3 regions of the Citroniella saccharovorans genome follow, and region 3 is predicted to be linked to each of the others. Evidence: riboswitches for the same ligand, from Rfam matches in the RefSeq annotation. Region 3 holds a riboswitch; each other region holds the start of a gene.
What was found. Region 3 has a riboswitch for cobalamin ahead of VLK81_RS05085 (ABC transporter substrate-binding protein). Riboswitches for the same ligand answer to the same signal wherever they lie in the genome.

Region 1 (3,279 bases), 450 kb from region 3:
AAGAAGCAGATATGCTTTTTTTCATAAATATATTATAGGTCTTAGTTATATAAGTTCTTATAACTAGCATCAGCTCTATTATCGTACTAGGAAGTTTTAACTTCTTAAGTCCATAAATAATACTATTTAGAGGGCTAGTTAAACTTAGACAAAGGGAAAGAAAATAAGAAGCCAAAATTACAAAATACATACTTCTAGCATTTCTAAAAGAAGCCTGGCTTGAGTAAAAATTTATTCCATTATCTAAATTTAATTCATAAGCTAGGGAAAGAACTGAAATACTAATAAAAAATAAAGGCAGTGAAATAATAGAAATTATTGATCTTATGCCTATCTTGTCCCTAATAATTAAAATATAAACAAAAAATATAAAGCATAAAATAGCTGAAAGTAAGTTTTTTGAAATTATCAATAAAATGACACTTAAAAAAGTAAATAGAATTTTAAAAGCTCCATCATAGCTTTTAAAGTTTGACCTCCTACTTATTGTTTCAAATGATAGAAGATGACTATGCTTATCTCTTCCTAAATTAAGTATAATAAAAAGGGCTAAGCTAATAAAAATAGCACTAGCCCAATTTAACTTATTCTTTAATAGTAAAAAGAGAGTCAAACTACTAATAAAGTTTTTTATCATTTACTTTTGAAACTTCTTTCTTGCTATGAAATAACCGAGTCCATATCCAACAACTCCTGCACCAAGTGCAGCTTGAAGAGCAAATAATAAAGATTCGGTTTCTCCTCCTGGTGGCACAAGTAAACTTTCAGCCCAAGGTTCATAGTTTGGATCAATTTCAGTAATAGCTTCTTCTGCTTGTCCATCTGCTCCACCAAACTCAGAATCTTTAATAGTTAAAAGTGGAACAACAGCTATTAATACGCAAAGAAGTAGTGGAAGTATAATTTTTTTCTTAGTCATTTAAGCCTCCAAATATCCAATAAGATTTAGTTCTTCTTTAGCTAAACTTTCTAGACTTGATAAAAGAACCATAGTTAATAAACCTTCGATTATTGCAAGTGGAACTTGAGTTACTGCAAAAATTCCAAAGAATTTTGTAAAACTTGCCATAACACCACCAACTTCTTGTGGGTGAGCAAAAGCAAGCTGAACGGCAGTTACTACATAAGTTGAAAGAGCTCCAAGTGCTGAAGCAATAAATATTCTAAAAGATTTAGGTGCTTTACCTTTTAGGACCTTAAATAAACCATAAGATACTAATGGTCCAACAATTCCCATAGAAAAAGTATTAGCTCCAAGAGTAGTTAATCCACCATGTGCAAGTAAAACCGCTTGGAAAAATAAAATAATAACTCCAATAACACTAGCTGCAAAAGGTCCAAAAAGTATTGCAACTAAGCCCATTCCAGTTGGGTGAGATGATGATCCTGTAACGGATGGGATTTTTAAAGCTGAAAGAGTAAAAGCAAAGGCTCCACTCATAGCTAAGATGATTAGAACTCTCTTGTCTTTTAATCTTATTGAAGAAAGCTTTTTAATACCAATAATTAAAAAAGGTAGACAAACGACACCCCAAAAAATTGCATGACCAACTGGTAAAAAACCTTCCATAATATGCATGCATGCATATGCAGGACTTATCGCAAGAAGTAGAAAAAGACCTACATAACCTGCGAGTGAAACAAGTTTTTTCATATATTCCTCCTATAAAAAATACCGAACGATGACTCGCACGGCTTAGTAGTATAATTATGTATTTCAATATAAACTCTAAGGCGTGAGATTTCATTATGCTTCGTGTTCTGACTTAAGACTCAAACACTCTTGTTCGCCTTCCCAATTTCTCAGTGGCATAATGAACAAAAGCTTGTCTATTACAGCAGCGGCCTCTGTGAGGGATTTTCACCCTACTTCCTTAGGATCAACCTAAAACACATAATGTTATACAACTTAAGTGTAACACTTCTTATTTTTTTGTCAAGGAATTATATTAAATTATTTTAACTTTTTTGCTATATCCTTTGCAAAATAAGTTATGATTAATTTAGCTCCTGCTCTCTTTATAGAGTAGTGCGCTTCAAGAATTGCATCTTCATTTAAAAGTCCTTTATCAACAGCATCTCTAAGCATTTGATATTCACCAGAAACAAAATATGCACAAATTGGAATATTAAAATTATCTTTAACCCTTCTTACAACATCCAGATAAGTTAAAGCCGGCTTTACAATAACAAGATCGCAACCTTCTAAAATATCAAACTCAGTTTCTCTTAGGGCTTCATCAGAATTTCTATAATCCATTTGGTAGGTCTTTCTATCTCCAAATGATGGAGCTGAATCGGCAGCATCCCTAAAAGGTCCATAAAAGCTTGAAGAATATTTTGCAGAATAAGACATAATAGGAATATTTACAAAACCTTCACCATCCAATGCATCCCTTATAGCCTTAACCCTTCCATCCATCATATCTGATGGTGCAATCATATCTGCACCAGCTCTTGCATGAGATAGGGCAATTTTAGAAAGAGAATCTAAAGTTTTGTCATTATTTACATATCCATCTTCATCTAATATTCCGCAGTGACCATGGGAGGTGTATTCGCACATACAAAGATCAGTTATAACATACATTTTTGGATGCTTTTCCTTAATCTTCCTTACCGCCTTTTGAATAATTCCGTTTTCATCGTAACTTGACTTTCCATAAGGATCTTTAGAGTTTGGAATTCCAAAAAGAATTATAGAATTTATTCCAAGATCTAAAAGATCTTTTATTTCAAGTAAAAGATTATCAATAGAGTATCTAAATTGACCAGTCATAGATGGAATTTCATCTTTTACCCCCTCACCTTCAACAACAAAAAGTGGATAGATAAGGTCGTTTTTACTAATACTTGTTTCTGAAACCATATCCCTAACAATTTTATTTCTTCTAAGTCTTCTAGTTCTATTAATCATTTAAAACTAATCCTTTCTAATAATATTTATAATATCTTCAATAGTTGATTTTTCTGACTCCCTATATGGATTAAAAAATCTTTTTTTAATTGCACTTGTAGTTATCTCCCCAATGGAAATAATCTTACCTTTTTTTAGTAAATCCTCTGCCCTTTCATAACTTTCGTAAAAATTATTAAAAGATGAAGAAGAGGTAAATACAAGATAAGGAGATTCTAGTTTCAATAAACTTTCAAAAATTTCACTATTAACTTCCTTTTCATTCTCATAGACTGGAAAAGAATTTAAGTCGCAAATTTTATCAAGATCAAGTAAAATTTCCTCTCTAGTAATATTGGATCTTGGATAAAGAACTTTAAGCT
Region 2 (3,279 bases), 290 kb from region 3:
TTTTTTATATTTAATTAAATTTAATAAAGTCAAATTTAAAATTCTTAATAATATATATAAAGCTTTTTATAAAAATAATTTATCTTTTCTTCATTATTTTAAATATATTAAATTTATATAAATTTATCTTTATTTTTTTAATTATTTTATAGATTTTCTAATCTGATTATATTATAATTGATTTGTAAAGACAAATTATTAAGATATAAAAACGGAGGATAATATGTCAGACAAAATAAAAAACATAGTAAAATCAGAAATAATTAATCTTTCAAAGGAAATCTCAAATGAAAAAGGACAAATTGCAAGTAAAACTCTTGCTCAAAATGATGCCGTTTCAATAACTATTTTTTCATTTTCTAAAGGCGAGGAAATATCTACCCATGAGTCAAATGGCGATGCTCTAGTAAGTGTTTTAGAAGGAAAGGCGAAAGTTACTATCGATAATAAAGAGTATTTACTTTCAAAAGATGATTCAATAATAATGCCCGCAAATCATCCTCACTCACTATATGCTGAAGAAGATTTTAAAATGATTTTAACGGTAGTGTTTTAATTGTTTTAAAATTATTTAAAAAAACTAAGTTGTAAACTAAAAAGTAATAGTTTTAGAGTAAAGAAAACCCAGGAATCTTCCTGGGTTTGATTTTTCTCTATTTAAAAATTTATACTTCTCTTTTAATAAAGCCTTTACCTGAAACTTCAACCATGTTAGATATTGAAATAAAGGCATTTGGATCAATTTCTGCTACAACTTGCTTGATTCTTACAACTTGTCTATTGTAAGCAACACAGTAGATAACTTGCTTTTGTTTTTTTGAATAGGCTCCCTTAGCTTCTAGTAGGGTAACTCCCCTATGAGGATCAACCATTATCTTATTTGCAACTTCTTCAGCCTTGTCTGAAATAATAATAAATTGTTTCTTTTCGTCAAAACCATTTATAACCTTATCTACAACTTGATAAGCTACATACATTGAAATAACAGTATAAAGCCCTCTTTCTAAGCCGAATAAAAAAGAAGCAACAGAGATAATAATTCCATTCATTAGCATTAATCCTTCGGAAATATTTAAATTATAATCTCTTTTAAATATTAGGGCTAGTATATCAAGTCCTCCCTGGCTGGCTCCATATCTAAATAAAATCCCCATGCCTATTCCATTTAAGACTCCTCCAAATATTGCCGATAAAATAATATCATCTATTTTAAAAGGTAGGTTTAAACTTTTTAATATAGTTAAATAAAAAGAAAGTAGAAAAGCAGATATAAATGTAAATATCATAAACTTTTTTGATAGTCTTTTAAAACCAACAATGAAAAGTGGAATATTTAATAAAAATATAAAGATACCACTTGATACATCAAGTAGATATTGAAGCATTATTCCAATGCCGCCAATTCCACCACTTAACAACTTATGGGGTATGAAAAAAAATGTAATTGCTAAAGCGCAAAGCAGCTCCCCAATTATTACTGCTAAAAGTCTTTTACTTAAATCTTTCATAGATCTCTCCTTCTTAAGAATCTTTAGACTTTTAGTTGCAAAAAATCAACTAAGAAAAGTCTATCTACCGTAGAACTTAACTTAAAATACTGGAAAAAGATCTGGCTTAATCAAAAATTGATATTCACAGTGGCGGGACCGCGTGAGATTTGCACTCAACTTCCATTATTATCCAAAAAACCAGTACTTTGTTAAGAAAGATTATATCATAAGTGTTTTGTAGTTGCAATGAAAATTTCTATATAAAAAATACTTTTAGTTTATTAGAAATAACTTTATCCTATCCCACAAAAAATATTAAGTATATTTTTTTAATAGTTAAATTTAAGCTTTATTTTATATTTTAAAAAGGAGTAATATATGTTTATATATTACTCCTATTTTTTATTCGATTTCTATATTTTTACTTATATCGTTAATTTGAACGGCGGTTTTTCCAGGGTTAAGTTCTAATTCTTCATCCTGTAAAAAATATTTAGTTGGGGAGTTTTTATCTTCTTTTTTCCATCTTATATTATATATTTTCCCATTTGTAAGATAGTATCCTTCCCCTTCTCCTACATTATCCATCGTTCTATGGACTCCATCAGATTCAAATCCCATATATACCTTCTGAACTAGAATATTTTTAAATGAAAGAGGCTTTTGAGTTAGAAAATCTATATGATCTTTTCCATCAGACATTTTTTTATATTCTTTTTCATAATCACTATAAGTATAACTTGTGTTTAATCCAGATGTGTAGCTGAATGTAATCTTATTACAGGTCTTACCTTGAACTTTTTCGTTCTTCTTTTCTCTTAAAGAAAATTTAAATACAGGATTTTTATCGAGTTCTTCCTTATAGCCATAAGTCTTTATTGCCTTTTCTATTGCATCTGGATTGGTAAAAGCATTGTGTGGTGCAACTGTCCCAGTTTCACTACTTCTCCAAATATATTCACTTGATGTTGTCATCCCATCTATTTCTTCATAGCCTTCACTATAAACTATATTGTCAGCATTAGGTGAGCCGCCATACCTAACTAAAAGTCCGTCATGTTCTTTAATGTAATCAAAAAAATATGGTCTGAGAGATCTTATAGGGCCAATTAATCTAGTCTTGCTATTATAAAAGAGTGCAATTATTCTAGGAATGTTTGCCTCTGCTTCCATTTCGTAAATTATTCCAGCATCAGATAGTCCAGCTTGAAATCTAGCATCTGGATGATTATCTATCATCACAGAAATAATTCTTCCCTTATAGGTTTGATTATCTAAAGGTAGTCCAGTTAATGGATTTTTTATTAGCTTTTTATATGCTTCTTCTTCAGCTAATTTTTTTCTTTCTTCCTCTTCCTTTTTTCTGGCCTCTTCTTTCTTTCTCTCTTCTTCTCTTTTTTCTCTTTCTTCTTTCTTCTTTTTTCTTCTTCTTTTAGCTTTGCTTCCTCTTTTAATTTTTCTTCTTCCTTAAGCTGACTTATTGTCTTTGCATTCTTATTTGAGCAGCTAACAATTAGTGGTATAGAAAAAAGTAAAATTAAAGCAAGTATCCATTTTTTATTCATTTTTTAGCCTATTTTTTCATATTGTAATACTGGTGTTTTAAAATCTGCCTTGTAATTTATATCTGATATTGAATAATCCTGAAAATTAACTATGGTTACAGGGGTAACTGTTTTAAGTCCCCTATCTTCAAGTAATTTAAGATTTGTTTTTAATATAAGGTCTCCTGCTTGAACTTTTTGACCTTCTGATAAAATTGGGGTAAATCCTTCCCCTCCAAGTTCAA
Region 3 (3,279 bases):
AATCAAGTTCCAAAATCCCCAGGGCAAAAATACAAGCACTACGCTCCAAAGGCTGAAATGTATATCTACGACTACAATCTAGAAAATAGAATTGATAAGATGAAAAAAGACCTTGAATCCTATAAAAATCAAGGCAAAAAAGTTGGAATCCTTACATTTAACGAATACCTTAGAGAATTTGACACCCCATATGTAAAGTCCTTAGGAAGTATCAAAGATACAGAAGAAAATTCCAGAAAACTTTTCTCCTCTCTTAGAGACTTCGATAGGTACAATGTTGATATAATTTTAGCAGAGGGAATCAAAGAAGAGAATCTTGGATTTTCTATAATGAATAGGATGAAAAAATCAGCAGCAGGTAAAATTATCAAGTAAAAAAACTATAAAATCTAGCAAATAATTAAAATAATATTAAATATTAAAAAAGTCAGTAGAGAAAAATATGTTATAATAAATTGACTAGAAAAAATGATTGGGGGCTAAAAATGAAAGTTGTTATAGGATCAGATCATGGTGGATATGAATTAAAAAAAATCATAATTGACTATCTAAAGGCTAGGGAAATAGAAGTAGTAAATCTTGGAACAGATTCATCTGAGTCTGTAGACTACCCAGATTATGCAGAAAAATTAGCCAAAGAATATCTAAATGGCGGTTATGATTTTGGGATAGGAATTTGCGGAACTGGAATAGGAATATCTATTGCCTTAAACAAGTTTAATGGAATAAGGGCTGCACTTTTATCAGATGCTTTTTCCGCAAAAGCAACCAAAAGACACAACAACGCCAATTTTATTTGTTTTGGTGGTAGAACCATAGGACCAGAAGTCGCAAAAGACATAATAGATGCCTATATGGGAGCAAGCTTTGAAGGAGATAGGCACCAAAGAAGACTAGATAAAATAGAAAAAATAGAAGAAGAAAATAGGAGATAAAAATGTCAAAAGTTACAGTATTTGAACATCCACTTATAAAACACAAACTAACAATATTAAGAAAAATAGAAACAGGATCAAAAGACTTTAGAGAACTTGTAAATGAAATTTCAACAATGATGGCATTTGAAGTAACTAGAGACTTACCAGTTAGAGAAATAGAAATCGAAACTCCAATAGAAAAGACAACAGGATACGAAATAGCTGGCAAAAAACAAGCCCTTGTCCCAATCTTAAGAGCAGGACTAGGAATGGTAGATGGAATACTAGAAGTTCTACCAGCAGCAAAAGTTGGCCATATAGGACTATATAGGGATCCAGAAACCTTAAAGCCAGTTGAATATTATTGTAAACTTCCTGTAGATATAAGCGAAAGAGAAATCTACGTATTAGATCCAATGCTTGCAACAGGAGGATCATCTTCAGCTGCCATAACTTTCCTAAAAGAAAAAGGCTGCAAGTCGATAAAACTTGTAAATATAATAGCTGCACCAGAAGGCATAGAACTTGTTCAAAGAAACCACCCAGATGTAGATATATTTGTAGCAGGCCTAGATAAAAAACTCAATGAACATGGTTATATAATGCCAGGCCTTGGAGATGCTGGAGATAGGCTTTTTGGTACAAAATAATTCTTCAAAAACAATTTAATAAATTTTAAAATAAAGCCAAAAATCTTAACTAAAGATTTTTGGCTTTAATTTTTAAAACATTTCATATAACAACTAAAAAGTTTACTTTAAAAAATAAAATAAAAATCTTATTCATAAAAATAAAAATTGAACTAAATTAATACCAATGTCAAAATTGATTTTTTTAAAATTAAGTGCTAAAATATAATGCGAAAATAAAAAAATAGTAAATAAAAAACGTTGTGCTAATTATAGTATGCTTTTAAGCATTAGGGAATCAAGTGCAAATCTTGAACTAATCCGGTAACCGTGATTGCTGACAAATAATATGGCCACTATCTTTAAGGTGGGAAGGCGTTATGAGGATGAAGCTAAGTCGGGATACCTAATAGCGTTTTTTACCGGGATAGATAAATTTATGATGTCTTTCTCGGTTTTGAGAAGGATTTTTTATTTTTCAAGGAGGAAGACATGAAAAAAAGAATATTATCATTATTTTTAGCTTTTGCCCTTGCATTTTCTTTTACAGCTTGTGACAAAAACAATAATAATAATGAAACAAAACAAGAAACTGAAAACAAGACCGATGAAAATTGCAAATCTTTAGAAACTGAGAATACAGTATACCCTCTAAACATAAAGGATATGCTAGGAAATGAAATCTCATTTTCTCAAAAACCAGAAAAAATAGTTGTACTTAATCCTGATAGTGCAGAAATAGTAAATGAACTTAAAGGAGCAAAAGATATAGTTGCAATAGGTCAATATGTAGACTATCCAGAAGAAATACTAGAAAAGCCAAAACTTCAAACAGGAGACGAGTTAAACGCAGAAGAAATTATTAAACTAAATCCAGATGTAATCTTTGTTTCCGATATGGCTCAAACTGCCGAACAGTTTAAAACAATTAAAGATGCAGGTATAAGTGTAGTTACATTTAACGCCAAAGATCTAAATGGAGTATATGAAGAAATTGATCTTATCGGAAAAATATTAGACAAAAACAAAGAAGCTAAAGATTTAATTGGGTCTATGAAATACGTATTTGACGAAATAGCAAAAGATAAAGAAGCCAATAAAGGCAAGAGCATATATTTTGAAGTATCTCCTTTAGAATATGGACTATGGTCAGCTGGAAAAGGAACATTTATGCAAGAAGCAGCAGATATGTTAGGATTAAAAAATATATTTGACGATGTAGAAGGATGGAAAGAAATCTCTGAAGAAGAAGTTATCAAAAGAAATCCAGATTATATAATGACAATTACTATGTACTCAGGAAGTGGAGACAAACCTGAAGAAGAGATAATGAAAAGAACTGGCTGGGAAGAAATAAGTGCAGTTAAAAACAAAAAAATATTAAATTTACAAAACAATGAATTATCTAGACCTTCACCAAGATTAAAAGAAGGATTTAAACTTTTATCAGATTTTGTAAAGTAGAATGTTTACTAGTAAAAATCAATCCAAAATCTACATTCCTATATTGCTTTTACTATTTATAAGCATGATAATATGTATATCTATAGGAAGTGTAACACTCCCTTTTAAAGAAGTTGTCGAAATTTTAATAAAAGGATTTAAAAGAATATTTGAGGGGCATCCAGCCCCTCTTTCTGCTAATGAAACCATTATCTTAAAAATAAGACTACCTCGAATACTCTCAAGTTTCTTAGTTGGAGCATCGCTTGCAATAAGCGGAGCGTCTATGC

Region 1: it holds a riboswitch for cobalamin, as region 3 does, so the genes downstream of both, VLK81_RS02915 (energy-coupling factor ABC transporter permease) here and VLK81_RS05085 (ABC transporter substrate-binding protein) in region 3, are expected to answer to the same signal.
Region 2: it holds a riboswitch for cobalamin, as region 3 does, so the genes downstream of both, VLK81_RS03700 (YitT family protein) here and VLK81_RS05085 (ABC transporter substrate-binding protein) in region 3, are expected to answer to the same signal.

What each region holds. Positions count from the first base shown of each region.
Region 1 is NZ_JAYKOT010000003.1:80,353-83,631, reverse strand. Features, by position in the region: gene VLK81_RS02925 (energy-coupling factor transporter transmembrane component T) at 1-637, opposite strand, end outside; gene VLK81_RS02920 (energy-coupling factor ABC transporter substrate-binding protein) at 638-919, opposite strand; gene VLK81_RS02915 (energy-coupling factor ABC transporter permease) at 920-1,654, opposite strand; cobalamin riboswitch at 1,734-1,913, opposite strand; gene hemB (porphobilinogen synthase) at 1,955-2,917, opposite strand; gene cobA (uroporphyrinogen-III C-methyltransferase) at 2,924-3,279, opposite strand, start outside.
Region 2 is NZ_JAYKOT010000003.1:248,835-252,113, reverse strand. Features, by position in the region: gene VLK81_RS03705 (cupin domain-containing protein) at 224-556, shown strand; gene VLK81_RS03700 (YitT family protein) at 666-1,508, opposite strand; adenosylcobalamin (AdoCbl) riboswitch at 1,557-1,697, opposite strand; gene VLK81_RS03695 (DUF3048 domain-containing protein) at 1,893-2,795, opposite strand; gene VLK81_RS03690 (hypothetical protein) at 2,822-3,055, opposite strand; gene VLK81_RS03685 (PTS sugar transporter subunit IIA) at 3,059-3,279, opposite strand, start outside.
Region 3 is NZ_JAYKOT010000003.1:534,927-538,205, forward strand. Features, by position in the region: gene VLK81_RS05070 (L-threonylcarbamoyladenylate synthase) at 1-375, shown strand, start outside; gene rpiB (ribose 5-phosphate isomerase B) at 486-935, shown strand; gene upp (uracil phosphoribosyltransferase) at 938-1,567, shown strand; cobalamin riboswitch at 1,792-1,974, shown strand; gene VLK81_RS05085 (ABC transporter substrate-binding protein) at 2,039-3,010, shown strand; gene VLK81_RS05090 (FecCD family ABC transporter permease) at 3,012-3,279, shown strand, end outside.